3 regions of the Lysinibacillus sp. NPDC047702 genome follow, and region 3 is predicted to be linked to each of the others. Evidence: predicted binding sites of a transcription regulator. Region 3 holds the regulator's gene; each other region holds the start of a gene.
The links. The regulator Rex, encoded in region 3, represses fermentation and respiration genes when NADH is low (regulators of the CRP and FNR family bind a similar motif). The targets are predictions, from matches to a motif close to TTGTGAAATATTTCACAA.
Positions count from the first base shown of each region.

Region 1: qoxA (cytochrome aa3 quinol oxidase subunit II) is a predicted target of Rex. The motif match lies at 3,621-3,638, and genes of this name have one in related genera.
Region 2: ACQKIM_RS24300 (cytochrome ubiquinol oxidase subunit I) is a predicted target of Rex. The motif match lies at 2,510-2,527, and genes of this name have one in related genera.

Region 1 covers NZ_JBNNMG010000012.1:62,234-72,896, reverse strand. Annotated here, with positions in the region: gene qoxD (cytochrome aa3 quinol oxidase subunit IV) at 1-79, opposite strand, end outside; gene qoxC (cytochrome aa3 quinol oxidase subunit III) at 79-678, opposite strand; gene qoxB (cytochrome aa3 quinol oxidase subunit I) at 680-2,623, opposite strand; gene qoxA (cytochrome aa3 quinol oxidase subunit II) at 2,651-3,583, opposite strand; gene ACQKIM_RS08810 (DUF2785 domain-containing protein) at 4,371-5,213, opposite strand; gene ACQKIM_RS08805 (hypothetical protein) at 5,464-5,928, opposite strand; gene ACQKIM_RS08800 (CDC27 family protein) at 6,272-7,261, shown strand; gene tig (trigger factor) at 7,374-8,663, shown strand; gene clpX (ATP-dependent protease ATP-binding subunit ClpX) at 9,349-10,620, shown strand.
Region 2 covers NZ_JBNNMG010000077.1:661-11,323, forward strand. Annotated here, with positions in the region: gene ACQKIM_RS24285 (hypothetical protein) at 1-67, opposite strand, end outside; gene ACQKIM_RS24290 (thioredoxin family protein) at 574-1,134, shown strand; gene ACQKIM_RS24295 (diacylglycerol kinase) at 1,231-2,154, shown strand; gene ACQKIM_RS24300 (cytochrome ubiquinol oxidase subunit I) at 2,778-4,124, shown strand; gene ACQKIM_RS24305 (cytochrome d ubiquinol oxidase subunit II) at 4,121-5,146, shown strand; gene cydS (cytochrome bd oxidase small subunit CydS) at 5,159-5,281, shown strand; gene rlmD (23S rRNA (uracil(1939)-C(5))-methyltransferase RlmD) at 5,616-6,980, shown strand; gene ACQKIM_RS24320 (malate synthase) at 7,629-8,483, shown strand; gene ACQKIM_RS24325 (LTA synthase family protein) at 9,177-10,663, shown strand, end outside.
Region 3 covers NZ_JBNNMG010000076.1:9,778-20,440, reverse strand. Annotated here, with positions in the region: gene tsaD (tRNA (adenosine(37)-N6)-threonylcarbamoyltransferase complex transferase subunit TsaD) at 1-49, shown strand, start outside; gene ACQKIM_RS24250 (ABC-F family ATP-binding cassette domain-containing protein) at 469-2,418, opposite strand; gene ACQKIM_RS24245 (redox-sensing transcriptional repressor Rex) at 2,662-3,297, shown strand; gene ACQKIM_RS24240 (twin-arginine translocase TatA/TatE family subunit) at 3,463-3,648, shown strand; gene tatC (twin-arginine translocase subunit TatC) at 3,665-4,486, shown strand; gene ACQKIM_RS24230 (CPBP family intramembrane glutamic endopeptidase) at 4,589-5,353, opposite strand; gene groES (co-chaperone GroES) at 5,527-5,811, shown strand; gene groL (chaperonin GroEL) at 5,945-7,576, shown strand; gene ACQKIM_RS24215 (hypothetical protein) at 7,863-8,339, shown strand; gene ACQKIM_RS24210 (FecCD family ABC transporter permease) at 8,632-9,711, shown strand; gene ACQKIM_RS24205 (ABC transporter ATP-binding protein) at 9,716-10,477, shown strand; gene ACQKIM_RS24200 (ABC transporter substrate-binding protein) at 10,489-10,663, shown strand, end outside.

The DNA of each region.
Region 1 (10,663 bases), on a different contig from region 3:
CAACTGCTAACGCTACAATTGTTAGTAATAGTGAGAAGCCGAAGCCCATCACATGTTGTTTTGGGAATAATTCCTTCATCAGCTAATCAGTCCTTTCAAGTAGACGAAGCTGAAGATGAAAATCCAAACAACGTCTAGGAAGTGCCAGTACAGTGAGAAGATAAACGCTTTGTTAGCCGTTTGTGGGTTTAAGCCCCGTTTTGCTACTTGGATTAAAATGGCAACACCCCAGAAGAAACCGAATGTTACGTGGGCACCATGTGTACCAAGTAAAGTCATTAATGATGATAAGAATGCGCTTGTTTGGATTGTTGCACCTTCATGAACATATGTCACAAACTCATCAATCTCAATACCTAAGAAGCCAAGACCTAATAACAGTGTAATGATGAAAAATGTCATCATTGCTTTTTTATTACCAATACGCATTGCATGAACACCAAGACCAATTGTGAAACTACTTGTTAATAATAAGAATGTTTCCCATAATACTGGTGTTAATTCAAAAATTTCAGCGCCATTTGGACCGCTACCTGTGCGTGTATGAAGTGTGAAATATACAGTGAAAAGTGTAGCGAATAACACGATTTCGGCGCCAAGGAAAATCCAGAAACCAAAAATTTTCAGGCGATTTTCCTCTGTACTATATTCTAATGGAAGTGAAGAATCGATTTTCATATTATTTATCACCTCTCAAGCTTTTCTCAGTAGCCATAACTTCCTCAACTGAAATGTAACGACCATGATCTTTTTCAAATGAACGATGAATCATAAAGCCAAATACACCAATCATACTAATGATGGCTGGAATCCATAGGTTAAATACAGCAAAGAATGCTGCAAGGAAGAAGAATCCGCTCATCCAGAATGGAGTGCCAGTGTTGTTCGGCATATGAATTTTATCAATTTTACCAGCCGTAATATCACGACCTTCTTTTTTCGCAAACCAGAACTCATCTAAACGAGTTACAGTTGGTACTACTGCAAAGTTGTACTCTGGAACTGGAGAATGAGTAGCCCATTCTAATGTACGACCATCCCAAACATCTGCTTTTTCATTGCGAGGCATATGCTTCCAGCTGTAGTAGATATTGTACACGATTAACGCAAAGCCTACAGCAAGACCAAGTCCACCGATGAACGATAGCATGTTCAATGGACCGTAGCCAGTTGATTCAGAGTAAGTATACATACGACGAGCATAACCATCTAAACCTAAAATGAATAATGGGAAGAATGTTACGTTGAAACATACTGCAATAAACCAGAAAGCAGCTTTCCCTAATTTTTCATTTAAACGGAAACCGAACATTTTTGGCCACCAGTAGTGGTAACCAGCAAGTACACCAAATACTGTTCCTGGAATTAATACATAGTGGAAGTGGGCAACTAAGAACATCGTATTATGATATTGATAGTCGGCACTTGCCATTGCTAGCATAACCCCTGTAACCCCACCAATTGTGAAGATCGGAATAAAGCCAAGTGCATAAAGCATTGGAGTTGTGAATTGAATCTTCCCGTGCCTCATTGTCAGCAGCCAGTTAAAGATTTTAACCCCAGTAGGAACTGCGATTGCCATTGTTGTAATAGAGAATACACTGTTTACCATGACACCGTGACCCATTGTATAGAAGTGGTGGGCCCAAACTAGGAATGATAACAATGAAATAACAACCATACTCATAACCATTGATTTGTAACCGTATAAGTTTTTACGTGCAAAGGTTGCAATGATTTCTGAGAAAATACCGAAAGCTGGCAAGATAACGATGTACACTTCAGGATGTCCCCAAACCCAGAATAGGTTGGCCCAAAGCATGTCCATACCACCATTTTGCATGGCAAAGAACTGTGTACCAAATTGACGGTCAAGCATCATTAATGCAAGTGCTACAGTTAACACTGGGAATGCAAATACGATAATAACGTTTGTAATTAAAATTGACCAAGTGAACATTGGCATTTTCATCAATGTCATACCAGGTGCACGCATTTTAATAATCGTCGTGATGAAGTTTACCCCGGTCATTAACGTACCAATACCTGATAATTGTAGAGCTAAAGAATAGTAGTTGTTCCCAACAGTAGGACTAAACTCTGTCCCTGACAGCGGGAAGTAGGCAGTCCAACCTGCATCTGGAGAACCACCAATGATGAATGATAGGTTTAATAAACCTGCACCAGCTGCAAATAACCAGAAGCTAACTGCATTTAGACGTGGAAAGGCTACGTCACGTGCACCGATTTGCAGTGGGATAACAATATTCATTAAACCAATTACGAATGGCATGGCCATAAATAAAATCATTAATAAACCGTGTGTTGTAAATATTTCATTATAGTGTTGTGCATCTAGAAGGCCGTTGTCTGGAACCGCCGTTTGTGCACGCATTAACAATGCATCAATACCACCGCGGAAAAGCATTAAAAGCGCTACAGCGATATACATAATACCGATTTTTTTATGGTCAACAGTTGAAAGCCAGTTTTTATAGAAATAGCCCCATTTTTTGAAATAAGTAAGGCCAGCAAAGATAACAACTGCTCCAACGACGATACTAATAGCTGCCGCTAAAATCATCGGTTCTTGCATTGGATGGAAAACTTCTTCCATACTCATTGGATGCGCTCCTTTCAGTTTTAAAAATTAATGTGAATGTGTTGCATTAGAATTTTCTTGTGAATCTGTTGAATGGTTCTCATGGTTCATCTCAGAGTGATCCATTTCATCGTCAGACATGTTCATATGTTCACTATGTTCCATAGGAGCAGGGCTAAATTCTAAGTGTGTTGATGAATAGCTTGAACGACCAACATGCTCAGCTTTTAATAGCTCATCAAATTTCTCTTCTGTTAATGGTTTCTCATTTGCCTTTACATCTGAAACCCATTTATCAAAATCTTCCTGTGTCATTGATTGTGCTTCGAATTCCATTTCAGCAAATCCACGACCACTAAAGTTGGAGTTACGTCCCATAAATGAACCAACCTCGTCAGCTGCTAAGTGAATAGTAGTCAACATGTCGCTCATTGCATATTTTTGACCCGCTAATTGAGGTATCCAAAAACTTGTAATTGGTCCGAAAGAGTACAATTTAAATTCAATTGGACGATCAATCGGAAGATTTACGTAGTTTACTGTCTCAATTCCTTGCTCTGGATAGCTAAAATGCCATTTCCAGTTAGAAGATGAGGCATAAATTACAAGCGGCTCTTGATTGTCATAACCTTCTGGCTTGGCTTCTACTGTACTTGTTGTTCTAACAGTAACGATTGCTAAAAACGCTACAATAATAATTGGAATAACTGTCCATGTAATTTCAAGTAAATGACTGCCTTCTTCATGAGGCGGCTCATAATTAGCAGGTGCTTTTGAAGCACGATATTTTGTTAGCATAAATATTAAAAGTACATATACGACTAATAATATAAAGGCCATTGTGATAATGGATAAAATAATTGTGTCTGATAATGTTTTAGCATTTGGTCCTTTTGGATCTAAAATTGTTAGCGGTTCACATCCAGCAAGAATGGCAAGGGCACTAAATGCTAAGAACATTAAGCTAAACTTCTTTTTCATGTTTGACTCCTTTCTATAGAACGGCTATTCATAAATTTCATGTAAAAGTTCACATTTATAAATAGATGAGTAAATAAGGTCACCTCTTTTATTTGGTGTACCAATCAAAGTCCTAAAAGTACTTACAATGGCATGGTTCATTATGAAACATTGAGTCTAGTGTTTGATTGGTCTAGTGCAAGCGTTTGCAAAGCCATAAATCTGTGCAATCGAATTAAAGACAATGTGCCATAATCGATCAACACAAATGTCGTTGTTGCACATTGGATTATACGCCCCGTTTTACAGAAAAAAAATTATTTTGTTATAAATTTAATAGTAAGAAGGGGGTGAATATGAACATTTTTTGAACAAAAAACATTATTTTAATATTGGTATTTTAAGACTTAGTAAAATAAACACTGTTGAAACGTTGAAAATACTGAGTTTGTGATATTTACCTAAGTAAATGATTTTTTTTGTGAAAATATCATTTCACATTTTGGACGTCATTTTGTAATAAAATATGCGCGGAATCAAAGAGGGTGAAACATTTTGATTGCGTTTTGTAGAAAAAAGGAGTACATCAAAAGTTGATTTGAGGATAAAAAAGGATAAATTTTCAATGTAAGGAATGATTATAAAGGTGGAATTTGGAATGGAATAATAATTATGTTGAAATAATTATATAACTTCATGAATATACAAATATTGGGATGTTTATATTTTGCTCGAAAAGTAAAATATGTGCTAAAAAAGATAGCAATTCTTAGAGAAATCTAAGATTGCTATCTGAAATTCTGAGGAATTAGGCACCAAGCTTTAGCCATTTTGCAACTTGTCCATAAATGGCATTTTGTAGCTGAGGAGATCGATTATTCATTTTTAATGCAAAGTATAAGGTTTTCATGATATTTAAAGTGCATGTACGCCCGCTAAAAAAGCTTTCATTATATCCTTGTGTTACTAAATGCATTTCAAATTTATCGAAAGCTTGCTGAACGAATTCTATTAATGCTTCTTCAGAGTAGTTTTGATCTAGCAAAGCTTCAATGATAGTAACTAAGCGTTCCTCCTCGTCGTTTACATAGACAGTATTTTTCCAAGAAACGAGCTTTAATGCATGTAAGATTGATGGTGCATGCTGTAAATCGAACTTAGGATGTTTAATCGTCATGGTCGCTAAATCGGCACCATGTGCGATACTGTGAGCCCATCCCTTGTCTTGAACAAATCCTCGTGTATCTTTCTCTAATAATAAATACCGTCCTATCTTTTGAAAATAAAGTTGCAGTCGATTGGCGTCTAGTATTTGTAGTGTAGCATCCTTAGACAGTATCCCAGCAATCAGTAATGCGGAAAATGATCGTGTAAAGACACTATCTTTCATTTCTTCCCCTATGTTCAAAAATAAGTAGTTGTCACTAGTAGCTGTGTCAAATAAAGATTGTAGCTGCTGTGTAGTCAGTAAATTATCACTCAGTAATTCAATAAAAGTGCGGTATATTAATTGGTCCCGTAATTCAGCATCTGGTGAACCAATATTGACTAACATTTCTTGTAACAACCAATCGCCATTTTTTATCATAAATTCTTGACGTGTGGTAAGTGTCATAGTAGAAAAAGACTTCAATGCATCTTTAATATTCATAGCTATTTCCCCCGGAGTTTAATAATCTTCCATAAAAGCATTTTATCATCATCACAACATTTTTGTTTGTAATAGCGCCTTTTACTGATAAGTTAATGAAATTGTAAAATTTTCTAGTGATATAGGAGCATATTTACAATGGGAATTCCAGAATCTATAGAAAGTTGATATGATAGAAACGCCACAAAAAGGATAAACTTATTCAAAGACACAAAAAAAGACATACCTATTTAAGTATGTCTGGCTCTAACTACAAGATTACAGCTGATTTAATGCCAATTGGCCAATCTGTAACTGTACGCTGATTTGTTTTTAATTCTACAAGAATATTTGCGTTTTTAATGGCATCTATTAACCATTCACTGTAATGAAGGTTAGGTTGTGGATGCTGTAAAATTTGCTGCATATCTTTTTTGTCGATACTAAGAAGTTTATAGTTGCATTCAATGTGTACACTTTGGGGAACAATAAAAAGTGACTCTCGTTGATGTCCAATTGAAATGGAGCCGGGAATGTAACCTTGGATACTTATAATATGTGTAATAGCTTCTTGTACGTATGAATCAACCTTTGTGCGAGTAAGAATTTCAAATTCGATCGGATAATCTCGTTGTGGACCATCCGCTGTAGAATATGAAATAACTTTTATTGATAGTGCCTCAAATGTTGGAGAGATACAATTTTCAAACTCACTAACTGTATCCATTAATTGCATGTATTCCACTCCTTGTGAAGAACTTATTTTAGTACATGCAGAAAAACAAAGGTCTGCAATGATTTATAAATAATAGTTATTATTAATTATAATACAATTTATTACAAAATATGAATGCAAAAGTAGAGAATTTTTTGTTAAAAATAAGCATTGATCGCGATTTAAGAAGTTGTAATAGCATAGTGGTGCATAAGCTTCTGGGAAAATGCGAGAATTCTGCACCTTGGAAAAGGCTATCGGTTTGCTTATGGATAGAGGGATACCATGTGTCATTTCAATTTCAAATTCTGGTGAAGAGTCGACCTTTTAAAGTGTAGTGAAATAGTAGTAAAGAGGTGAGGGAATGACAAAGCGAAAACGACATGTTATAAAACATGACAATATTGTTGTTTTTCCAGGTGCTGTTCAGACATTAATACGTGAAGGACATAAATATGCGGAAAATTTTCAATATAAAGAGGCAGTAGCCAGCTTTGAAAAAGCATTTTTATATGAAACAGGAGATGAATTAGCATTAAGTGCATATGCTTATGCTTTATATGAATTAAAGTCGTATAACAAAGCTAAAGATGTTTGTGAGCAATTGCTTGCAATGGGTACGACTTTGTACGTGGAAATAATGGAATTATATATTACGGTATGTATGCAGTTAAAGGAGTACCATCAAGTGGAATCGTTAATTACGACATTGCTTGAGGAAGATGTGCTTCCACTAGAACAGATTGAAAAATTTCAACGATTAAAAAGCATAAATCAAGAAGTGGCAAGAAAACTTCAACAAAAGGAAGATGCACAACAATTAATAGAAGACCAAGAATATGAACTACTGAAATTCAGTACGCTTACACCTGATGAACAATCTATCCGGTTACATCGTTTAATGGATACAAATGTGCGACAATTAAAAACAGCTTTAAAAGCTATTATCGAATGTACAACTATTCATCCGTTTGTTCAGAGCTTAGCGCTCATATTATTAGTTGAACAAGAAGTATCTATTGATATTACAGTGTCAAAATTTGAACAAACAATGGTGATAAATCCAATCAATTTGGTATTACCAAATCAGTTACCTCAGTACAGTGAAGTGAAAAAAATAATTGAAAATAAATTACAGCAAGACCCAACAACATTGGAAATGGTACAATATTTAATGGCAAAGCATGCCATTGTAACATATCCATTTGAATGGCACCCATTTGAAGCGGATGATATTGCCTATAGTTATATTGACTTTGTGCAATCTATGCTCGGAAAAGTACAAGAAATGGACTATGAACTCATCGAATTTTTACAAATGTTAGAAAAACTAACAGAACTACATGAGGTATGAAATAAGTTGAAACTATACGCATCTATGTTATACTAAAATGGTTGTCAAAATCGTAGTTACGAATGAATTGTCTAACATTTAAACTTGATTATTTATTTGGAGGTATTTATACATGTCAGCAAAATGGGAAAAACAAGAAGGTAATATCGGTACTCTTACAATTGAAGTACCTGCTGCAGAAGTAGACGCAGCAATGGACCAAGCATTCAAGAAAGTTGTAAAACAAATTAACGTACCAGGTTTCCGTAAAGGTAAAATGCCTCGTAAAATGTTTGAACAACGCTTTGGTATTGAATCTCTATACCAAGACGCTTTAGAAATCATTGTTCCAGATTCTTATGCAAAGGCTATCGATGAAGCTGGAATTATGCCAGTTGATTATCCAGAAATCTCTGGAACAGAAAACTTCGTACATGGTCAAGATTTCACATTCTCAGCCCAAGTAACAGTTAAACCAGAGCCAAAACTTGGTGACTACAAAGGTCTAGAAGTAGCTAAACTTCCAGTTGAAGTAACTGATGAAGAAGTAGATGCACAAATTCAAGACCAGTTAGCTCGTAAAGCTGAACTTGAAATAAAAGAAGACGAAGCAATCATTGAAGGTGATACTGCAGTGATCGATTTTGAAGGTTTCGTAGGTGAAGAAGCTTTTGAAGGTGGTAAAGGTGAAGACTATCCACTAGAAATCGGTTCAGGTTCTTTCATTCCTGGTTTTGAAGAGCAACTAACAGGTGTGAAAGCTGGCGAATCTAAAGATGTAGTTGTTACATTCCCAGAAGAATACCATGCGGCTGAATTAGCAGGTAAAGAAGCTACTTTCAAAGTAACAGTGAAAGAAGTTAAAACAAAAGTTCTTCCTGAGTTAAATGATGAATTCGCAAAAGAATTAGATCCAGAAGTGGAAAGCGTAGAAGCTTTACGCGCTAAAATTAAAGAACAAACTGCAGCACAAAAAGTAGCAGAATCTGATGCAGCTCTTCGTGATGAGCTAGTAGAAAAAGCTGCTGAAAATGCTGATTTTGAAGTACCAGCAGGTATGATTAACTCTGAAACTGATCGTATGTTACAAGAGTTTGGTCAACGTCTACAAACACAGGGTATGAACTTAGATCTATACTACCAATTCTCAGGTCAATCTGAAGAAGACTTACGTGGTCAAATGAAAGAAGAAGCAGAAAGTCGTGTACGTGTATCTTTAACACTTGAAGCTATTGCTGAAGCTGAAAAAATTGAAGCTACTGAAGCTGATATTGAAGCTGAGTTAGAAAAAATGGCTGCTCAATTTAACATGACAAAAGATCAAATTACAGGTGCATTAGGCGGCACAGCAGTTCTAGAAAATGACATTAAAATTCAAAAAACAGTTGAATTTTTAGTAGAAAACGCTAAAATTACTGAATAGGATTTTTTTGTAACTGGATAGATAAAAGAAAACAAGGTACGGCATTATACCGTGCCTTGTTTTATCACATATTCTTTCTTTAGTTGGAAAGCTAAGACCCCTTTAGGTATAGACACTAAATAATTTGATGATGTTAAACTAATCTCACCATAAGAAGAATCTGTCGGTTCTTCCACTTCTCTAAAATACATAGTATTGTTTGACTTTTCATACGGTGCTAAATTTTAACTTTATTCAGTAGAGCTGGAGCTTCACTGAACTTTCAAAATGAGGCTTAACGAACTAAGTTTTGAAACACCATAGACAACACACTTCCTCTTCTGAATAAGGTTAAGCCTAGGTGAATGGTATAGATTATAAAGGCTAAGTAACTAATTAAAGGTTTGTAGCTTTTTACTTTAAGGCTTTGCGATGTATCCATCATGAGTCAATAATAGTATGATTTCTAGTCACTGTTTTTTGGAATTACAGTAAAGCGTATGCATAGTAACTCGCTTTAAAATAAAATTATTTGGCTAAATATTTGATGGCTATGCAAAAAAATAGTAATATAACAAAACTAAATACGTCTTTCAGTAATTAAAAATCTATAGCATAATTGCCAGGCGTAAAATGATGCAGACAATTTATTTGATAAAGGTTCAATAATCTTGTAAGATTGTTGCTTGAATAGGGGTGAAACATATTGTTCAAATTTAATGATGAAAAAGGCAATTTAAAATGCTCATTCTGTGGAAAGCCACAAGAGCAAGTACGTAAATTAGTTGCAGGACCCGGTGTGTATATTTGTGATGAATGTATTGAGCTTTGTTCAGAAATCGTTGTAGAAGAACTAGGCGTTGAGGAAGAAATTGAATTCCAAGATATTCCAAAACCTAAAGAAATCTTAGCGATTTTAGATGAGTATGTAATTGGACAAGAACGTGCTAAAAAGGCTTTAGCAGTTGCGGTTTACAATCACTACAAACGCATCAATACAAATAGTAAAATTGATGATGTTGAATTAGCAAAATCGAACATTGTGTTAATCGGCCCAACTGGTAGCGGGAAAACATTATTAGCTCAGACATTAGCGCGTATCTTAAACGTTCCTTTCGCAATTGCAGATGCTACTTCTCTTACAGAAGCAGGGTATGTTGGTGAGGACGTTGAAAATATCTTACTAAAATTAATTCAATCAGCAGATTATGATATTGAGCGTGCAGAAAAAGGAATCATCTATATTGATGAAATTGATAAAGTTGCACGTAAATCTGAGAACCCATCTATTACACGAGATGTATCTGGTGAAGGGGTACAGCAGGCACTCCTTAAAATTTTAGAAGGAACTGTTGCAAGTGTTCCGCCACAAGGTGGACGTAAGCATCCACATCAAGAGTTTTTACAAATTGATACAACCAATATACTATTCATTGTAGGTGGAGCGTTTGATGGAATTGAATCCATTATTAAACGTCGTCAGGGTGAGAAAATAATCGGCTTTGGATCAGATCCAAACAAAGTAGACGTGGATGAAGGCTCCATTATGGCAAAGCTAATTCCAGAGGATTTATTAAAATTTGGGCTTATACCAGAATTCATCGGTCGATTACCGGTACTTGCAAGTCTAGAGCAATTAAACGAGACTGCACTTGTACAAATATTAACGGAGCCCAAAAATGCATTGGCAAAGCAATACCAAAAAATGCTTGAACTAGATGGTGTTGAGCTTGAGTTTGATGAAGGTGCCCTAACAGCTATTGCCAAAGAAGCAATTGAGCGTAAAACAGGTGCACGTGGACTTCGTTCAATTATTGAGTCAACAATGCTTGATGTAATGTACGAACTACCTTCACGTGAAGATGTGAAAAAATGTATCATTACTGCAAAAACAATTACGGATAAAGAAAGACCGAAATTGCTTCTTGAAGATGGCACTGAACTCGATGAAGGTAGCGACACGAAAACTTCAGCATAACAATCAGACGTGACTAAGTCTAATGGTTATGAGATAAAGAGTA
Region 2 (10,663 bases), on a different contig from region 3:
GCTCTCCCATATCCGTTATGGCGGGACCTAGAATAGAGCCAGAATGATGATAGTAGCATTTCATCACTGCAGTTACACCATTATAATTAAACCGATAGTTAGCGCCATCAGTAAATTCAAGAACATTATTTTTTCCTGTATCTCTTGAATTTTTTGACCTTGTAAAGTAGTGATCGATTGTGGTGCTTGTTGGTTAGTGACTTGCTGTTGTCGGCTAGCGAGAGAAATTTCGCCTGTATCTAATTAAAGTTTTCATTGAGCCTTTAGATAATTGATTATATTGACTTAATTGCTTCATAGTTGACATATTTGCTTTCGAAGCATCTTTATTCATTACGCCTCGGAATAACGAGAAATTATTTAGTTTCAATTAAATACACCTCATCTTTTAATATCGAAAAGATGTATTAATTTAACTTTTATGCAAGTTGTTTTGTAATAAAATAGCTTATCTATAGATAATAGGTTATAAATAAAGAAGTTCATTATTTTTATAAAGCTTTACAGTTGTCTAAAAAGAGTATTCATAGCAAAATATAGAATAGAAAATAAAAAATTAGGGGGATACCTACAATGAAAACAGAGCAACAATATTTTGATGAAGCAATTTCAATTCAGCAATACATGGATAATATGACAACGCTAAAAGAGGAGAGCTTTCGTATTTATGATGGCTTCGAAGTGCCAACAAATGATGATTTTGTCGAGCTGCTAAAAAACAAGCAGCCTAAAATTTTAACGATTACAGAGGATTGGTGTGGGGATGCTATGCTAAACAATCCGATTATTCGCCGAGTTGCAGAAGCAGCAGGTCTAGATATGCGTGCTGTACTACGTGATGAGGATACAGATTTAATTGATCGCTATTTAACAAATGGCGGTCGTGCTATTCCAATCTATCTTTTATTAGATAATGCTGGACAGGTTATTGGCAAATGGGGACCTCGTGCACCACAATTACAGGAACTAGTAGTGAGCAAACGAGCAGGGCTGCCTGATAAAGAAGATCCTGCATTTGAAGATGCACAAAAGGCATTATATGCGGAAATTCGTGAGGAAAATATAACGAATCAATCCTATTGGACATTTGTTTATGAGGATTTTAAAAATCAAGTGACAGCTGCGTGGGAATAGTCGTTAATGGAGTACGCTGTGTCTAAAAAATAGTGCAACATTTCAGCGAATAATTCGTTGAATGAAGTAGAATCTTATGAAGCAGGAAGGTATGTTATGAAACGTGCAAGAATCATTTATAATCCTACATCTGGACGAGAGGTATTTAAAAAGCATCTACCAGAAGTATTGGAAAAACTAGAGGTAGCAGGCTATGAGACATCTTGTCATGCAACAACTTGTGAAGGCGATGCAACCATTGCGGCAAAAAATGCAGTAGAACGTGGCTTTGATATCATTATTGCAGTTGGTGGAGATGGCACATTAAATGAAGTTGTTTCAGGTGTGAGCTCATTCGAAAAACGACCAAAAGTTGGTTTAATTCCGATGGGCACAACAAATGACTTTGCCCGTGCCGTGCACATTCCCCGAAATATTGAAGATGCTGTAGATATTATTATAAAGGGCGATACGTTGCCAGTGGATGTAGGTTTATTAAATGGGGAACGCTATTTCATCAATATTTCTGCGGGTGGTCGCATTACCGAGTTAACCTACGAAGTACCGAGCAAAATGAAAACAATGCTCGGACAGCTAGCTTATTACTTAAAAGCAGTAGAAATGATTCCATCCATCAAGGCTTCTCACATGCGTATTGAATATGACGGTGAAGTATTCGATGGAGATGCGATGATGTTTTTATGTGGTTTAACAAATTCAGTGGGCGGCTTTGAAAAGCTTGCCCCAGACGCAAGTATCAATGATGGATATTTTACATTATTAGTATTGAAAAAAGTAAGCCTTCCTGAATTTATTCAGCTGGCAGCAATGGCTTTAAGAGGCGAGCATTTAAATGATGATCGAGTGATTTATAAAAAAGCAAGTGTGGTAAAAGTAACGACAGAAGATGAAATACATTTAAATCTAGATGGCGAATACGGTGGGGATGCGCCTGCCACGTTTGAAAACCTAAAACGCCATATTGAAATTTTTGTACCACTTGCAGATATTCGTGAGGAAGATCGTATTTTAATTGAATAATTAAACCAAGGAGCTTTCTTGTGCTTAATCCAGTGCAAGAGAGCTTTTCATTTGATTTTAAGTATTGAAGGAACAATTTGGATATTTTTTCTCTATAGTGAAAGGAAGAGCTCAAAAAAGGAGATCGTATCTTTTTTGATATGGGAAAAAGTAGCTCAAAAAACGCCGAATCGCTTAATAGTGAGGAGAAGAAGCTCAAAAAGATACCGAACCACTCAATAGTGAAAGGAACTCATTAACGAATAAAAGTCACCTGATTTAAGGTTTAATTTTTTATTTAATTATGGTTCTAAAAAACCACTTATAACTTGGATATTATTCACAATAATGTATTGAAATCCATGGTGAATGTTGATTGTGAATGAATTAAGAAAAATGTTTGGCAAATGTGCGTATATTACTTGAACAAAATTTGAAACCTTTATAATAGGCTGAAATTTCGGTCCATTTTAAAGGTTTTTTTCGTTGTAATAGTGGAAAATGGGGGTATAGCTAAGGGAAAGGAAGTGTTGCCTTTGTATAAGTCACAGGAAAGAAAGCTCATTTGGCTAAGCTTCGGTGTTGCAATTATCATGCTACTTTCCATACTTGGAAGAATATTTGGAAGTTAGGGGGGCAATGAGATGATTAACGAATCAGCAGTCTTTTGGAGTAGAGCATTAACTGAGCTAACATTATCGTTCCATATTATTTATGCAACGATTGGTGTTGGTGTTCCGTTAATGATTATGATTGCTCAATGGACTGGGTATAGAAAGAACGATGAGCATTATATTTTAATGGCTAGACGCTGGGCACGTGGTTTTGTCATTACTGTTGCAGTTGGTGTAGTTACGGGAACAGCAATAGGCTTACAGTTATCTTTATTATGGCCCAACTTTATGCAACTTGCTGGTCAAACAATTGCGTTACCACTCTTTATGGAAACGTTTGCATTTTTCTTTGAAGCCATCTTCTTGGGAATTTATTTATACACATGGGATCGTTTTGATAGTCAGAAAAAGCACATGTTATTGCTAATTCCTGTAGCTGTAGGTGCATCCATGTCTGCTGTGTTTATTACAATTGTCAATGCATTTATGAACGCACCACAGGGCTTTGATATTGTAGATGGGCAGCTAGTAAATATTCAACCCTTTTTAGCAATGTTTAATCCAGCGATGCCAACAAAGGTAGCCCATGTTCTTGTGACAGCCTATATGACATCAGCATTTGTCTTAGCAGCTATTGCAGGATATCGCATGCTTCGAGGTTCTAAGCATGAGTACCATAAAAAATCATTATTATTACTTATGAAGATTGGTCTGATTTTCTCTATTGCAGCAGCAATTATCGGAGATTTCTCAGGAAAGTACTTAGCAGAATACCAGCCAGAAAAATTAGCGGTCGCTGAATGGCATTTTGAAACAGAAGATAAAGCCTCACTTATACTTTTTGGTGTGTTAGATGGTGAGGAAGTGAAATATGCCATAAAGGTTCCGTATGCCCTTAGTATATTGGCTCATAATAACCCAACTGCAGAGGTTATTGGCTTAGATCAATTTGCAGAGGAAGACAGACCACCACTTTATATTCACTATCTTTTTAATATAATGGTGTTTATTGGCATGTTCATGGTGCTTGTTTCACTGCTTTATGTAGTGGGGAAAGCACGTAGCTGGCAGTTTATCCACACACGTTGGTTTAGATGGATTATTGTTGCAGGAGGACCGCTTTCCATTATAGCTATTGAAGCAGGCTGGTGGCTCGCAGAAGTTGGGCGACAACCTTGGATTTTATATGGTTTAATGCGAACACCAGAGGGGGCAACTACGAGTGACCATGTAGATTTAATGATGCTATTATTTACTGGTGTCTATGCCGTATTGGCAGTAGGAAGTATTGTGGTATTGGTTCGTATGTTCAAAAAGAATCCAATTGAACGTGAAATTGAAGATCGCCATTCAGAAAAAGGTGGTGATTTCCTATGACTTTAGAGATTTTAGGTATATCAGTACTATGGATTTTCCTATTCGGCTATGTCATTGTTGCATCGATTGATTTTGGAGCAGGCTTCTTTAACGCCTATAGTCTACTCATTGGGAAAAATCATATTTTAACGAATATTATTAAGCGTTATTTATCGCCTGTTTGGGAAGTAACGAATGTCTTTTTAGTATTTTTCTTTGTCGGGATTGTAGGGTTTTTCCCACAAACAGCCTTTTATTATGGAACGATTTTACTTGTGCCAGTTAGTATTTCACTCGTGCTGCTAGCAATACGAGGCTCCTACTATGCGTTTGAATCATACGGCTCACGAGGTCATATCGGATACACACTGACATATGGTGTGGCAGGCTTACTAATCCCAGCCTCTCTATCCGTCGTATTTGCAATTGCTGGTGGCGGATATGTTGATATTGTAAATGGGCAGCCCGTCTTAAATTATTGGACGCTCTACACAAGTGCATTTGCTTGGAGTATTGTCGTTTTGAGCATAGCTGCTGTACTTTATATTTCAGCTGTATTTTTAACATGGTATGCCCACAAAGCAAAGGATAAGGAAGCCACAAACCTAATGCGAAAATATGCGCTTATCTGGGCCGCACCTTTAATGGTTAGTGCGCTAGGCATTGTGTATGAAATGAAATCCATCAACCCAGAGAGCTATAATCATATGGTTGAATTATGGTGGCTGTTTGCCATTTCAGCAATCCTATTTATTATTACGGTGTTATTAATATGGATGCGAAAAAATTACGGTCTTGCTGTAGGACTATTGATTGCACAATTTGCAGTGGCATTCTTTGCCTACGGTATCGCACAATATCCATATTTACTGTACCCGTATTTAACAATTTACGATAGCTTCACCAGCACACAAATGGCAATCGCTCTTGTGATTGCGTTTATTTTAGGTCTATGTCTGCTTATTCCGTCACTTTATCTATTGATGAAGCTATTCCTATTTAACAAAAATTACGTGACAGGAAAAGAAGACAATCACGCATAGGAGGAAAGAATAATGGAGAAATTTCTTATGTTTTATGCGCCATTTATTGTAGTAATTCTAGGAATTGTCGCAGCATTCTGGTGGGCTCCCAAAGATCATCATATAGCAAAAGAGCAAGAAGAGAGTCGCGAATAGCGGCTCTTTTTTCGGCAGGGCGGGGATGGTCAATCAGGATAGCTGAGGTAAAGGGAAGAACCGCTCAGGTCGGAGAAGAATCTGCTCGGGTAAAGAGGAGACCCGCTCAGGTTGGAGAAAAAATTGCTCAGGTAAATAGGAGAATTGCTCAGGTTGGAGAAATATCCGCTCAAGTAAAGTGGAGTTTCGCTCAGCTGCAGATGTATTCACTTAGGTAAATTACGCCAATCAGATTTACTCTGCTCATCAGATAGTTCCTACAATAATAAGCCTTGTTCTTTTTTCATCCGCCAACACATGCTACAATAAGAAGATTGAAATGGAGGATGTACGAATGTCAGCACCCGTGAAAAAGAATAATCGACTAACAGTTTATATAGAAGATATAACACATGATGGTAATGGTGTCGCAAAGGTCGATGGCTATCCACTATTTATTCAAGGCGCACTTCCTAATGAAACGGCAGAAGTTCATGTGTTGAAAACCTTAAAAAATTACGGCTTTGCCAAAGTTGTAGAAATTATCGAGCCGTCCCCAGACCGCGTGGGAGCACCTTGTGACTATTTCCAGCAATGTGGTGGTTGCCAATTACAGCATTTATCCTATGAGGGGCAGTTAAAATGGAAAGAAAATATGGTAAGGAACGTTATGCAACGCATAGGTAAAATTGATGCACCTGTTCTTCCTGTGAAAGGCATGGAAGAGCCTTGGCATTACCGCAATAAAGCACAAATTCCTTTTTCCATAGATGAAGCAGGACAAGCAATTGCAGGTTTTTATAAAACTAAAACGCATAGCATTGTCGATATGGAGCGTTGTTTAATTCAAACAGGTGAGGCGGATGCTATTCTTGCAGGCTTGAAAAAGGAATTAGCGAAAATAGGTATCCAGCCATACAATGAGCTATCACATGAGGGGATGCTACGTCACATAGTCATTCGTAAAGCTCGTGCAACTGGTGAAGTCATGGTTGTACTCGTAACCAAAAAGAAAAAGTTCCCTCAAAAAGAGGCAGCCGTTGCGACGATACAAAAGCTTGTACCAAATATCACTTCAATAATGCAAAACATCAACAGCGACAAAACAAACGTCATCTTTGGTGATGAAACCATAAATCTATGGGGCAAGGATGTAATTATTGATTCAATTGGTGATGTACGCTTTGAAATTTCAGCTCGTTCATTCTATCAAGTAAACCCTGAACAGACTGAAGTTCTTTACAAACAAGCACTAGACTATGCTGATCTACAGGGTGACGAACGAGTAATTGATGCCTACTGTGGAATCGGTACTATTTCTTTATTCCTTGCTCAAAAAGCAAAGGCAGTTATGGGCGTAGAAATTGTCCCACAAGCTATTGAAGATGCAAAGCGTAACGCAGTACTGAACGGCTTTACAAATACGTATTTTGAGGCAGGCCCAGCAGAAGAAGTGATTCCACGCTGGTATAAGGAAGGCAAAGAAGCCGATGTCCTAGTTGTAGACCCACCGCGTAAAGGCTGTGATGAAGCACTTCTAAAAACCATTTTAGAGCAACGTCCAAAGCGAGTTGTTTATGTATCGTGTAATCCAGCCACACTTGCACGCGACCTAAGTATTTTGGAGGATGGTGGCTATCAAACACAGGAAATTCAACCTGTCGATATGTTCCCACACTCCACACATTGTGAAGCGGTTGCGTGGTTGGAGTTATCATAATATACCTGGTACACACGTAATTCGCATACGATACCGAAAATTTTAAAGCTATACTATATAACTTGAAAAAGTAGACATACTCAATCCAGACCCTGATCTTCTTGCAAATAACTTTTGCGAAATTGGGGTCTTTTTATATGGAACTTAATTGGAAATATCTAATGTTCAGCATATATGATTAGTACATAGATTAATCTATCCGTTTCTTTTCTAGGAAAGGAATTGCTTGTATTGATTTTATATCATGAAGACTTCCTATGCTTATCACCGGTAATCAAGTAGTTATTTATAGGGGCTTTCCAGAAGTTTTGCGACTTTTTGGAGGGCTTTATTTCATAGCTATTTCACGGGAATTCAGAGAATAAATTTTAATTTTACCTCATGATAAAATATATTGTCAATAATAAATTTGTAAATTTATAAAAAAATGTTATAATAGTCTTACAATTGTTTTTTTAAAATCGTATTTCGAATTCCGCTGTCCTTTTTTACAGATAGAATTTGGATACGTTTTTTTATTATCCTTTTTTAAGCCGAAGAAAAAAATTAAAACAGTTATGTGAGCATTAAAGGAAGTTAGTTGAATAAAATTATTAATTTACTATCTAATAGTAACTGAGTTTTTATTTCATAAGGAGGACTAGAATAATGAATCTAATCAATAAGAAAGTTACACACAAGCGTTTTGGCATGGGTAGTATAGTTAAACATAATGAAACTAGTATTGAAATACATTTCGCATCGGAAAATAAAATGTTTGTTTTCCCTGATGTATTTGGAACGCACCTAAAACTACATGATAAAAGTGATGCTAATTCACTTGATAAAATAATACAAAAAAAGGAGATGGAACGAAAGGAGGAAGAACGGAAGAAAGAAGAGGAAAAAAAACTACAACGAAAATACCAGGAACTTCGCTTAGAGCACGAAAAACTTATGAAACATCATAAACTTCATCCAGAATCACAAATGGTTTTTAGGTGTGACACAGAAGAACGAAATAGTTCTTTTTCAGAGTGGAAGGTTTTTTCGGGCGCAATAAAAAGTGGTAATAACAAGGGGAAGCCAAACAAACCCATCCGCTTGCATCAAAATAGTGCTGTCCTGTTAACAGCAATAGATTCCGGCATGCCTGAAAAAGACAGACATATCTTAGGTGTCTATATGGTGAATGAAGATTTTATCGGTAAGCTTTGTGAAGATGGAAATATTCTTGCTCATTCAAAATACAGAATCCAACTTACAGAACAGGAATCGGATCAGCTACTTTTTTGGCAATATTATGTAGATAAAAAATCCCCTGACAAAATGACATGGAATACAGGTAAATACCGTTATTTTGATAATTTATGGATGGCTCAAATTTTACTTGATATAGTTTCGTTGAAAAGTAACACAGAGGAACGAGAGCTGGCACAACAATTTTTTAAACATTTTTGTAAAATGAACCAGATAACAGTTCAAGATTTAGCAAAGCCTAATGGCGCATTAATGCGTATTTAGACGTTAGCCCAAAGATAATAAGAATGACAGGGGACTGACATATTTTCCTATCTATCACTAATGCCGAACAGTACTTGGCTTTGTTTGCTAACAAACGTGTGGAGTTAATATAATAATCATTTATCAAGAACGAATTCTTATTAAAGGAATTCGTTCTTTTTGTATTGAAAAATGAATAAAGATATTTTTGGTTGAATTTATTGAGCGAATGAAGTGGGACTGTAAAAGATGGAAGTAAAGTGATATGAACGAATTATGGGAAGGTTTATGATGATTAAAATTTGTTTATTGAAAGGGATTTTTGCAAAAACAATCGATATATACTAGGAAAACAAAGATATTATCCTCCCATATGTTGACCTGGTATTATGCATAATATATGAAAATTCATCTGAAATAAAGTATTGGAAATTAGACTGAACTGAGGACAGCGCAAGAGCTGACATTCTGCCACTTAAAAAACAACAAATGTTAGTTAAAAAACCAACATTTGCAAGGTTTTTTTATTACAGAATTTATGTGAATTGGCAATAATTATACTAATTGTCTTTTACGATATTAACAGCTTGACAGAAATCTAAATGGGGAGTAAGCTACATAAGCTGCAAAAAAAGTTATTGTGAAGTAACATTTTTTAAAATGCAATACTTATTTTTAGATTTAAATTTAGATAAGTAAAAGGCAGGTGCAAAAATGAGAAATCTAGTAAGTAAAAAAGATGATCTATTACACAACTTTTTAGGAATATATTTATTAGCTGTTTTAATGCTATGGATTAAAACATATATCAGTCAACTATCACAATTTGACCTAGGCGTGGAAGGAGTCATTCAACAATTCCTTTTACTAATAAATCCACTAGGCTCGGCAATGCTATTTCTAGGATTTTCATTTTTATTTAGAGGAAAACGAAAATATACATCACTAGTTATAATTTACACTTTGATGTCTATTGTTTTATATGCCAATATTGTTTATTACCGATTCTTTAGTGATTTCATTACATTGCCTACACTTTCCCAAACGCAGAACTTTGGAGATTTAGGTGGTAGTGTTCTTTCTTTAATAAAGCCTTATGATATTTTGTTCTTTGTGGATGTATTTTTAATGTTTTACCTACGATTCTCAAGAAAAATACAAAAAGATACCAATCGTTTTGGTTATAAAAAAGCAATGACAATCATTGCTTTTGCGTTAGTAGTATCAATCCTTAATTTAGGGCTAGCAGAAACTAGTCGCCCGCAACTATTAACGCGAGGTTTTGATAGAAACTATATTGTGAAATATTTAGGAATGTATAACTATACGATTTATGATTCAGTAGAAACGATGAAAGCATCTTCACAGAGAGCTTTGGCGGATAGTAGTGATATTACAGAAGTGATTAACTATACAAAATCTAACTATGCTAAACCTAATGCAGAATATTTTGGTGCAGCAAAAGGCATGAACGTTATCTATTTACATTTAGAATCATTCCAAAACTTTCTTATCAACTATAAATTAAACGGTGAAGAAGTTACACCATTTTTAAATTCATTAACAAAAGATAAGAATACAATGTATTTTGATAATTTCTTCCATCAAACAGGACAAGGTAAAACGTCCGATGCAGAATTTATGCTAGAAAATTCTTTATTTGGGTTACCACAAGGCTCTGCTTATATTACAAAAGCACAAAATACGTACCAGGCAGCTCCTAGTATTTTAAGAGATTATGGTTATACATCGGCTGTATTCCATGGTAATAACGGAAGCTTCTGGAACCGAAATGTGATTTATAAATCATTTGGTTACGACAAATTCTTTGATGCTAGTTATTATAACACGGGTTCTTCAGATGACATGGCTGAATATGGTTTGTTGGATAAACCTTTCTTTGAACAATCTCAAAGTCTTTTAAGCTCCTTATCACAACCTTTTTATACGAAATTAATTACGGTAGGGAATCACTATCCATATAAAATGGATCAAGGCTTAGTAACAATTGATAAAGCTAATACTGGAGATGTAAGTGTTGATAATTATTTCCAAACAGCTCGTTATGCAGATGAAGCAATCGAACAGGTCTTCAATCAATTAAAACAATTAGGCTTATATGATAATACGATGATTGTTCTTTATGGTGACCATTACGGTATTTCCGATAATCATAATGCAGCGATGGAGCAAGTGATTAG
Region 3 (10,663 bases):
AACGATGAATGGTCGCCCTGGAATGGAGCTGAAATCCTGGGGGAAATAGAGAAAGAGGTGTCTTAGATTAAATTCTATGATACCTCTTTTTGATATGTGAAAAATATGTAGAAATATTACACAATGAACTGTTGTTAAATTGACAAATTTTTCAGAAAATTATCCACAGATTAAATGTAAATAGAAACGACGAACATTCGTACTTATGCACAAATTGTTGATAACTTGTGTATAACTTGTGGTTATTCTATATATAGTAGCATGTTTTTCACATAAAACTGTGAGCAAAATAATTTAAATCTGTGGATAGTGTGGAAAAGTCTGTTGATATGTTGGTATTACTAGATTTCCTTTGTGCATAAAGCTGTGGGCAGTTTTTGTCGAAAAATAGCACTTGACCAATATATATGAAATATAAGCGCGGGTAAAGAAAAAAGCCATGTGTCAGGCACACGGCTTTACATCTAACTATACAATGATATTTTCAAGTTCTTCATTTAATTCGAGCCATTCTAACTCAAATAGCTCATGTTGTTCCTTAGCAATGGATAATTCCTCTTGCAGCTGTGAGATTTTCTCATGATTTGTGAAAATCTCTGGATCACAAAGTTCTGCCTCTAAATGGGTTATTTCAGCATTTACCTTCTGCATTTTACCTTCCAGTTCTTCAATCGTACGCCTGATTTGGCGTTCTCGTTTTTTTGCTTCTTTATCAATTTTAGAGGTAGAGGCTTTTTCAGCTATATCTATATGACCTTGAGATTGAGAATTAATAGTAGCCTTCATTTGTGCTAGTTCTAGTAGTTCCTGCTTCTTTTCTAGATAGTAATCATAGTCACCTAAATACTCGAAGGAACCATCACCAGATAGCTCAACTACTTTCGTAGCGATTCGATTAATAAAATATCTATCATGTGATACAAATAATAATGTTCCAGGATAATCAATCAACGCATTCTCTAAGACCTCTTTGCTATCTAAGTCTAGGTGGTTGGTAGGCTCATCTAGAATTAAGAAATTTGCCTTTTGCATCATTAATTTTGCAAGAGCAAGTCTGGCCTTTTCACCACCAGATAAAGAGGACACGGCTTTATCCACATCTTCACCACTAAATAAGAATCGGCCTAGAACAGTTCGAATATCCTTTTCATTCATTAATGGCCATTCGTCCCAAAGCTCTTTTAAAACACTTTTATTGCTGGTGAGCTTTGCCTGCTCCTGATCATAGTAACCAATTTGAACATTTGTTCCATAGCGAATTTCTCCAGAGAGTGGTGCTAAATCTTTTATAATGGTTTTTAATAAAGTGGATTTACCTACGCCATTTGGTCCAACAAGCGCAATTCGATCTTCTCTATAGGTCCGCAAATGAATGCTGCTTGATATTTTTTTAGCACTATAACCTATTGTTAAATCATCAACAGATAATACATCATTACCACTTTGACGGTCGATTGTGAAACCAAAGCTTGCCGATTTTTCATCACCATCAGGAGATTCCATCCATTCTGTTCGTTCTAACATCTTACGGCGACTTTGTGCCATCTTTGTGGTAGAAGCTCGTGCAATATTTTTTTGAATAAACTCCTCAAGCTTCGCTTTTTCATCTTGCTGGCGTTCAAACATTTTCATATCACGCTCATAATTTTTCGCTTTTTCATCCAAATAAGCACTATAATTACCTGTATATTTTGTTACACGATGACGTGAGACTTCATAGACAATCGATACAACCTGATCTAAGAAATAGCGATCGTGGGAAACAATAAGAATCGCGCCCTCATAGCCTTTTAAATAAGATTCTAACCAGGATAACGTTTCGATATCTAAATGGTTTGTAGGCTCGTCTAGTATTAAAAGATCTGGTTTACTTAAGAGAAGCTTAGCCAGTGCTAAACGAGTTCGTTGCCCTCCTGATAATGAACGAATGGATTTCTCGTAATCCTCAGGATAAAACTGCATGCCATGAAGCACTGAACGGATATCAGATTCATATTGATAGCCGCCTGCATCTTTAAAATTATGTTGTAATTGATCGTACTCAGACATTATTTTGGCATATAAAACAGAGTCATCATATACAGCTGGATCAGCCATTTGTTGTTCTAGTGAGCGAAGAGTCTTTTCTTGTGCCATAAGTGGTTCAAATATGGTCAACATTTCATCCCAAATCGACAAGGTTGAGTTTAATCCAGCGTGCTGTTCTAAATAGCCGATTTGTATGCCCTTAGGAATAATAATATCACCCGCATCATATGACATTTGACCGGCAATTATTTTTAGTAAAGTTGACTTACCTGCACCATTTCGTCCTACTAATGCAACACGATCACGATGTTGAACCTCTAACTTAACGCCGCTTAGTATTTCATCTACAAGGAAGGATTTATATAGTTGATTGACCTGTAAAACAATCATTCTTGACACCTCAATTCTTCCTTAGTGTAATGGATGAACGATGTGCTTGCAATGTCGATGCTTTACTTATTCCGAGCAGTCATGTAAGATTGAAACGATTTCTCTTTAGTTAGTGGCGTAAATGGCGCCATTAACTAAAGAGAAATCCTCCAATAGAAATAATAAACTTTGTAAGTAGTTCATTAAGCATGTATCATTTAAAATATGTTTAGGCGAATTTGATACACACAAGGAGGAAAAAGTTTGAAACAAGAATTAAAAATTCCACAAGCCACTACTAAAAGACTTCCTCTTTACTATCGATTTATCCAAAACTTTGCGCACGAAGGCATGGAACGAATTTCATCGAAAGAACTAAGTGAAGCGATGAAAATAGATTCAGCAACCATTCGCCGTGACTTTTCTTATTTTGGTGCACTTGGGAAAAAAGGATATGGCTACGATGTTCAACATTTATTAACATTTTTTAGCCAAACGCTAGATCAACATGAAACGACAAAAGTAGCGTTAATCGGTGTGGGGAACTTAGGTAGTGCTCTATTAAAATATAATTTCCAAAAAAATCATAATACACATATCGTTGTAGCATTCGATTCAAAAGCTCCAAAGGATGGTAAGATGATTAGTAATATTCCTGTTTTTCATCCTGATTTATTGGAGGAAAAATATGCTGAATATGGCGCAGAGTTAGCCATATTAACCGTTTCACCACGTTCAGCACAAAAAATGGCTGACCGTCTAGCAGCCATGAATGCAAAGGGTATCTTAAACTTTACCCCAGAGCGCATTACTGTGCCAGATAAAATGCAGCTCTTAACGATAGATTTATCTGTTGAATTACAGGCACTTATTTATTTAATTCGTAATCAGGAAGAGTGAAAATAATACATAATTCAAAGTATAGTTCACAGTTTCTGTCAAATAGAAATATGATATAAAATAAGAAGTAATCTATAAGAGTGACGAAAAACTTTCACATATAATTAGTTAGCAAAATGGCGAATTATGCGTTAAAATGATGGATATAAAGAGGAGGTGGCTGAAATGGGTCCAATAGGTCCAATGAGCCTCGTTATTATCGGAGTTGTCGCTTTACTAATTTTTGGTCCTAGAAAGTTACCAGAGCTCGGTAAAGCATTTGGTTCAACGCTACGTGAATTCAAAAATGCTACTAAAGGATTAGCTGACGATGACGATGATGACAAGAAAAAGAAAGAACTAGATAAGTAAGTTAGGATGTTGAGGAATGAATCCAAAAGATCTAACTGTTATTGAGCATATAGAAGAATTAAGAAAACGGCTTTTCATAGTTGCCGTTTTCTTTGTTCTTGCTATGATTGCTGGCTTTTTTGTTGCAAAGCCAATTGTTAAATATCTTCAAATTACTGGGGAATCCTACAATATAGAACTCCATTCATTTGATGTAGTAACACCACTGTCAATTTATATCCAAGTTATTTTTTTAATATCATTTATTCTTTCTTCGCCGATATTGATGTACCAATTGTGGGCATTTATAAGCCCAGGTCTAAGAGACATAGAACGAAAAGCAACCTTAAAGTATATACCGTATTCTTTTTTATTGTTTTTAGCAGGGCTGTCCTTTTCATTCTTTTACTTATTTCCTTATGTCCTAAAATTTATGATGAGCTTATCGAATGAATTAGATGTACTGCCAACAATTGGCATAAAACAGTATTTTTCATTTTTATTTAGACTTACAATACCATTTGGTTTCCTTTTCCAATTACCGATTGTAGTCTTATTCTTTTCACGTATCGGAATGTTATCTCCTGAAATACTAGTTCGTTTTCGAAAGTATTCTTATTTTGGTTTATTTGTGTGTGCAGCTATAATTGCACCGCCCGAGCTGGCTTCGCATTTAATGGTATCAATACCACTGTTTATGCTATATGAAATTAGCATTATGATCTCACGTATTGGCTATAAAAAATACCTGAAATCAGAGGAAATGCGATTAAAAGAAGAGCAGGAAGCTGAGCAAAAACGACAGGTTGAAGAGGCACTTGAACAACAGCGACGACAAATAGAAGAATTAAATCAATAAAAAATAAAGAGCTCGATGCACATGCATATCGAGCTTTTTAAATGTAATTTTTGACGACAAATAACTAAAAAATCAGTGGGATAAAAAGCTCCCACTGATTTTTTATTGCATTTTTTGTAGTTCTTCAAGCAACTTTTGCAATCGTTCTGCATACAATTGTACAAGTGTCACAAAACCATTCAGCATGACGTGGGCGATAATGGACGTCCAAATGCGTTTTGTCTTGTGGTATAAGAAGGCAAAAATCAATCCACAAATTGTATAAAGCAAGATATGTGAAAAGTCCCTATGAATAAGAGCAAAGAAAATGGCACTTACTATAGCCGCTATCCAGAAATTCGTTGTTTGGACAAGCGATCCAAAAATTACACGGCGGAAGACGAACTCTTCTAATATTGGTCCAAATACGACAATCGCAAATATCGCAATAGGAGCGCCTTTTGCAATAGCTACAATATCAGCTGTGTTTTGCGACCCACCCTGGATACCGAATACAGCCATTTCGATAGCTGCGCCAATCATTTGGCCGATAAAAACTAAGAAGAAACCAATAATTCCCCACATAATTGACAGTGGTATAGTTTCTTTCTTTCCTTGATAAATATCCCAAAACGTTTTATCTCGGGATGTAAGGATTAAGCTTAGAATTAACGCAATGGCGAAGCTAAGTGCAATATACCAGCCCTGTGTTAATGGAGCTGCTTGTTTACTAGCTAAACCAGTAGCACTCATAACAAGCTTATGAAATGGTACTAACAGCCATTTGCCTGATATTTGCATGAGGATATAAATCAATAAAACATATAGGGCTGTTTTTTTATGTTTAATTACTTTTTGAGAATTAGTCACAGTCAAAATCCTTTCCATTCATTATGCTACCTTTCTATTGTAGAGGAATATGGAAAGAAAACAAAATTTTTCGAAGTTCTGGCTTGCAAAAAAAAGTGTGATTGATTATCATAATAATTGTGTTAGCACTCAACTGTATAGAGTGCTAATAAACTCTCAACAAACATTTAATTAATAGGAGGTTGTTTCACTTGTTAAGACCACTAGGAGATCGTATTGTAATTGAACTAATCGAGGTAGAAGAAAAATCTGCATTCGGTATTGTACTGCCAGACTCTGCAAAAGAAAAGCCACAAGAAGGTAAAGTTGTAGCAGTTGGGACAGGTCGTGTGTTAGAAAACGGACAACGTGTAGAGCTTGACGTTAAAGTTGACGACCGCATTATTTTCTCAAAATACGCTGGTACAGAAGTTAAATATGAGGGTAATGAATACTTAATTTTACGCGAAAGCGATATTCTTGCAATTATTGAATAATGCAATGCTTTATTTAGGTAATAAAGCGAATGCCTATAATGATTGTCACATATGACAATAACAGTATGGTGAAATTGATATAAATATATTGATGAAGCTTAACGAATATTCCATTTCAGGAGGGTAAATTCAAATGGCAAAAGATATTAAATTCTCAGAAGAAGCTCGTTCATTAATGTTACAAGGTGTAGATAAATTAGCAAACGCAGTTAAAATTACATTAGGGCCTAAAGGGCGCAATGTCGTTTTAGAAAAAAAATTCGGTTCACCACTTATTACAAATGATGGTGTGACTATTGCAAAAGAAATCGAACTAGAAAACCCATACGAAAACATGGGTGCAAAATTAGTAGCAGAAGTTGCTTCTAAAACAAATGAAATCGCAGGTGATGGTACAACTACAGCAACAGTACTGGCACAAGCAATTATTCGTGAAGGCTTGAAAAACGTGACAGCTGGTGCAAACCCTGTTGGAATTCGTAAAGGGATTGATAAAGCAGTTACTGCTGCACTGACAGAATTACACGCTATTTCTCGTCCAGTAAGCCATAAAGATGAAATTGCACAGGTTGCTGCCATCTCTGCTGCTGATGATGAAGTTGGACAACTTATTGCTGAAGCAATGGAGCGCGTTGGTAACGATGGTGTTATCACAATTGAAGAATCTAAAGGCTTCACAACAGAGCTTGATGTAGTAGAAGGTATGCAGTTTGACCGTGGCTATGCTTCACACTACATGGTGACTGATACAGATAAAATGGAAGCGGTTCTTGATAACCCATACATTTTAATTACAGATAAAAAAATTACAAACATTCAAGAAGTATTACCATTATTAGAACAAGTGGTACAGCAAGGTCGTCCACTTTTAATCATTGCTGAAGATGTTGAAGGGGAAGCTCTTGCAACACTTGTAGTAAATAAACTTCGCGGTACATTTAATGCTGTAGCAGTTAAAGCACCTGGATTTGGTGACCGTCGTAAAGCGATGTTAGAAGATATCGCTATCCTAACTGGTGGTCAAGTCATTACAGAAGAATTAGGCTTAGACCTTAAATCTGCTGATATTACGTCTCTAGGCCGCGCTGCGAAAGTAGTTGTGACAAAAGACAACACAACAATCGTAGAAGGTGTTGGCGGTGCTGATGCAATCGAGGGTCGCATTGGTCAAATCCGTGCTCAGCTTGCTGAAACAACTTCAGAATTCGATAAAGAAAAATTACAAGAACGCCTTGCAAAATTAGCAGGTGGTGTAGCAGTCATCAAAGTTGGTGCTGCAACAGAAACTGAGTTAAAAGAACGTAAACTTCGTATTGAAGATGCACTTAACTCAACTCGTGCAGCTGTTGAAGAAGGTATCGTATCAGGTGGTGGTACTGCACTTCTTAATGTGTACGCAGCTGTTGAAAATGTGGCAGATGCAGAAGAAGGCGATGTAGCAACAGGTGTGAAAATCGTTCTACGTGCGTTAGAAGAGCCAGTTCGCCAAATTGCAAACAACGCTGGCCTTGAAGGCTCAATTATCGTAGATCGCCTAAAACGTGAAGAAATCGGTGTAGGCTTCAACGCAGCAACAGGTGAATGGGTGAATATGATTGAAGCGGGCGTTGTAGACCCAGCGAAAGTAACGCGCTCTGCATTACAAAACGCAGCATCTGTAGCAGCTTTATTCTTAACAACAGAAGCAGTTGTAGCAGATATTCCAGACCCAGCAGCGCCAGGAATGCCTGATATGGGTGGCATGGGCATGCCGGGGATGATGTAATTAAATATAGTAAGGCAACACTTCTTTTAGGAAGTAGTGTTACTCACAATTAATATAAATACACCTACCACTTCTCATCATTTCTACTATCTGATGAGAAGTGGTTTTTTTCTTTTAAAGTTTACCTACCCAGAACATTCAATATAAAAACCACCTCTTATAATTAGTAAATAATTATAAGAGGTGGTTTTTATGTTTAAGATTCCTAAAATTATAGTTCATTTGATACGGTTTTAACCGAATAATAAATTAAGAAGCTCTTTTAATACAGAAAGGAGGAAAGTAGATGCGTATTGAATATAACCAATATCATCAGCCAGTTACAGATCAAAAACTAACGAAGTCAGCAACACAAGTAACAGAAGATGAAAAACAATTGATGCAGAAGCAAAAGAGAGAACAAGAGCTAGAAAGGCAAAAGAAGATGGCAGAGCAATTAAAGAGAGAAACTGAGGCAGCTAAGAAGCAAATGGAGGCAGAGGAAGACAAGTTAAAAATTTATACAACATGTTTAGAAATTGCGAGACGTATTTCCTCTGGAGATAAAGTTCCAACGAAGGATCATCAATTTTTAGTCAAGCATGACCCCGCGCTATATGGAAAAGCGCTGACGATGCGTATACCTAAGGAGGATCCTAAGGAGTACAAACAATTGTCTGAGGATGAGGAAAGCCAAAATAAGCAACAGTCAGGTATATCTGAAGGAATAAGCGAGCCTACGAGTCAGAATAATTCAAGCTCAACGGTAGATATAAAAATTTAAGTCATGCGTGTTACCTTTCAAAAGGACAATAGAGATGAAAAGTTGTGCAAAAGTAGAAAAAGCCTCAATTATGATATGGCTTTTAGGAAATAAGATGGTCCCTGTTTTCGATAAATCAACAGCCTGCGCTCAAGTTCACAATTTGAGAACAGGCTTTTTTGTGCTTATTGAAAATGATGAAAGCTATTAAATTAATTTTCCTGTTGTATTTCAATAGATTATCACTTACAATACATATTGAAAATGATAATCGTTATCATTTGAAGAAAATGTATTAGATAGAGGTGAAATCTTGGATAAACAGGATGCTAAAAGAATAGGCGTAGGTAACATGTATTATGTCATGATCTTACTTATCATTGGAGCAATTTTATTATCTGCCGTGTTATCTGTATCAATAGGGCAGGTTAGTATTCCATTCAAGCAATCTATGGATATTCTTTTACATACGCTTACAAATGGAAAGTTAGGATCACTTGATCATATTCAAAATCAATCGTACTTAAATATTATTTTGCAGGTAAGGATGCCTCGTGTGGTTTTTGCTTTATTGATTGGCATTGGACTTGCCCTGTGTGGGGTAGTAATGCAGGCGATTGTTCAAAATCCGCTTGCTGATCCATATATTCTTGGTATTTCTTCAGGTGCAACATTGGGTGCAACTTTCGCCATTCTAATTGGCTTTGGTGGTAGTGCGTTCTTAGCCCAATTTGGTGTAGCTTTTGGTGCTTTTGCAGGGGCAATGTTGACATCGATGGCCGTTCTTCTTTTGTCAAGTATTGGTGGTAAAGCAACCTCCATTAAACTCGTGTTATCAGGGGTTGTGATAGGAGCGTTATGTAGTTCGTTTTCAAGCCTTATGATATTTTTTGCTAAAAATACGGATGCCATTAAAGCTGTTACGTTCTGGTCAATGGGTAGTTTAGCCACTGCTAGCTGGGACAAGACACCAATCTTAGCAGTTGTAGTTGTGTTAGGTGCAGCATTATTTCTTCTCCAACATCGCATATTAAATACAATGCTATTAGGTGATGAGTCTGCTATCACATTAGGAATCAATTTAAGCGTTTACCGAAAGCTATATATGATTCTTACGTCATTAGTAGCGGGGACTATGGTTGCCTATACAGGAATGATTGGTTTTGTTGGTTTAATTATTCCTCATATTACAAGGGGCATTTTTGGTGCAGATCATAAACGATTAATGTTAGGTACGTTACTGTTAGGAGGGCTATTTATGATCTGGGCAGATATTTTGTCTAGAACATTAATCCAAAATGTTGAATTACCTATAGGAATCATTACCTCTGTTATTGGATCACCATTATTTATCTATATGATTGTAAAAAAAGGTTACAACTTCGGAGGGTAGAACAATGGAATTAATTGCTAAGGAAATGGAAGTCAAGATAGGCAAAAAAGAAATTGTTAAAAATGTATCTATTCATGTGAAAAAGCAACAATTTGTGGGCTTAATCGGACCAAACGGATGCGGAAAGTCAACTTTGTTGAAAAGTATCTATAAAAGCATTTCACCGCAAAAGGGAATGGTTTTTTTAGATGATTTAGATGTTTTAAAAAGTCCTGAGAAAAAAATTTCTCAGCATTTAGGTGTAGTTGGTCAATTTAATGAAATGCATTTTGATTTAACTGTGCATCAGATGGTGCTGTTAGGCAGAACACCTCATAAGAAAATGTTAGAGTCAGACACGAAGCATGATTATGGCGTAGTTGAGGAAGCGTTGAAACGTACAAATTTACAAGATTATAAGGATCGTAGCTATTTATCGTTATCTGGTGGGGAAAAGCAAAGGGTTATTTTAGCAAGAACAATTGCACAGCAACCTAAATTTATGATACTGGATGAACCTACTAATCATTTAGATATCCGCTATCAAATTGAAATTTTATCTTGTGTGAAAGAGCTAAATATAGGAGTCCTTGCAGCTCTTCATGATTTAGAGATGGCAGCGCATTATTGTGATTATCTTTACGCAGTGAAGGATGGAGAAATTTATGCGCATGGCACACCAGAGGAAGTATTAACTCCAGATACAATAGAAGCTCTATATCAAATTAAGTGTCAAACATTTACTAATCCAGTGACGAATGGATTAAGTTTTGCATATGGATTTTAGGAGGAGTATAAATGAAGAAGAAATTATTAGTAGGGATGGGCTTAGCAGCTATGTTACTGTTAACAGCTTGCGGTGGCACATCAAAAAATACATCTGAGGAATCAGAAACGAAAGAGCATTATCCATTAACAGTAGAAAACTATACAAAGGCTGAAGGTGGCTCAACTTGGGAAAAGAAAGAGCAAA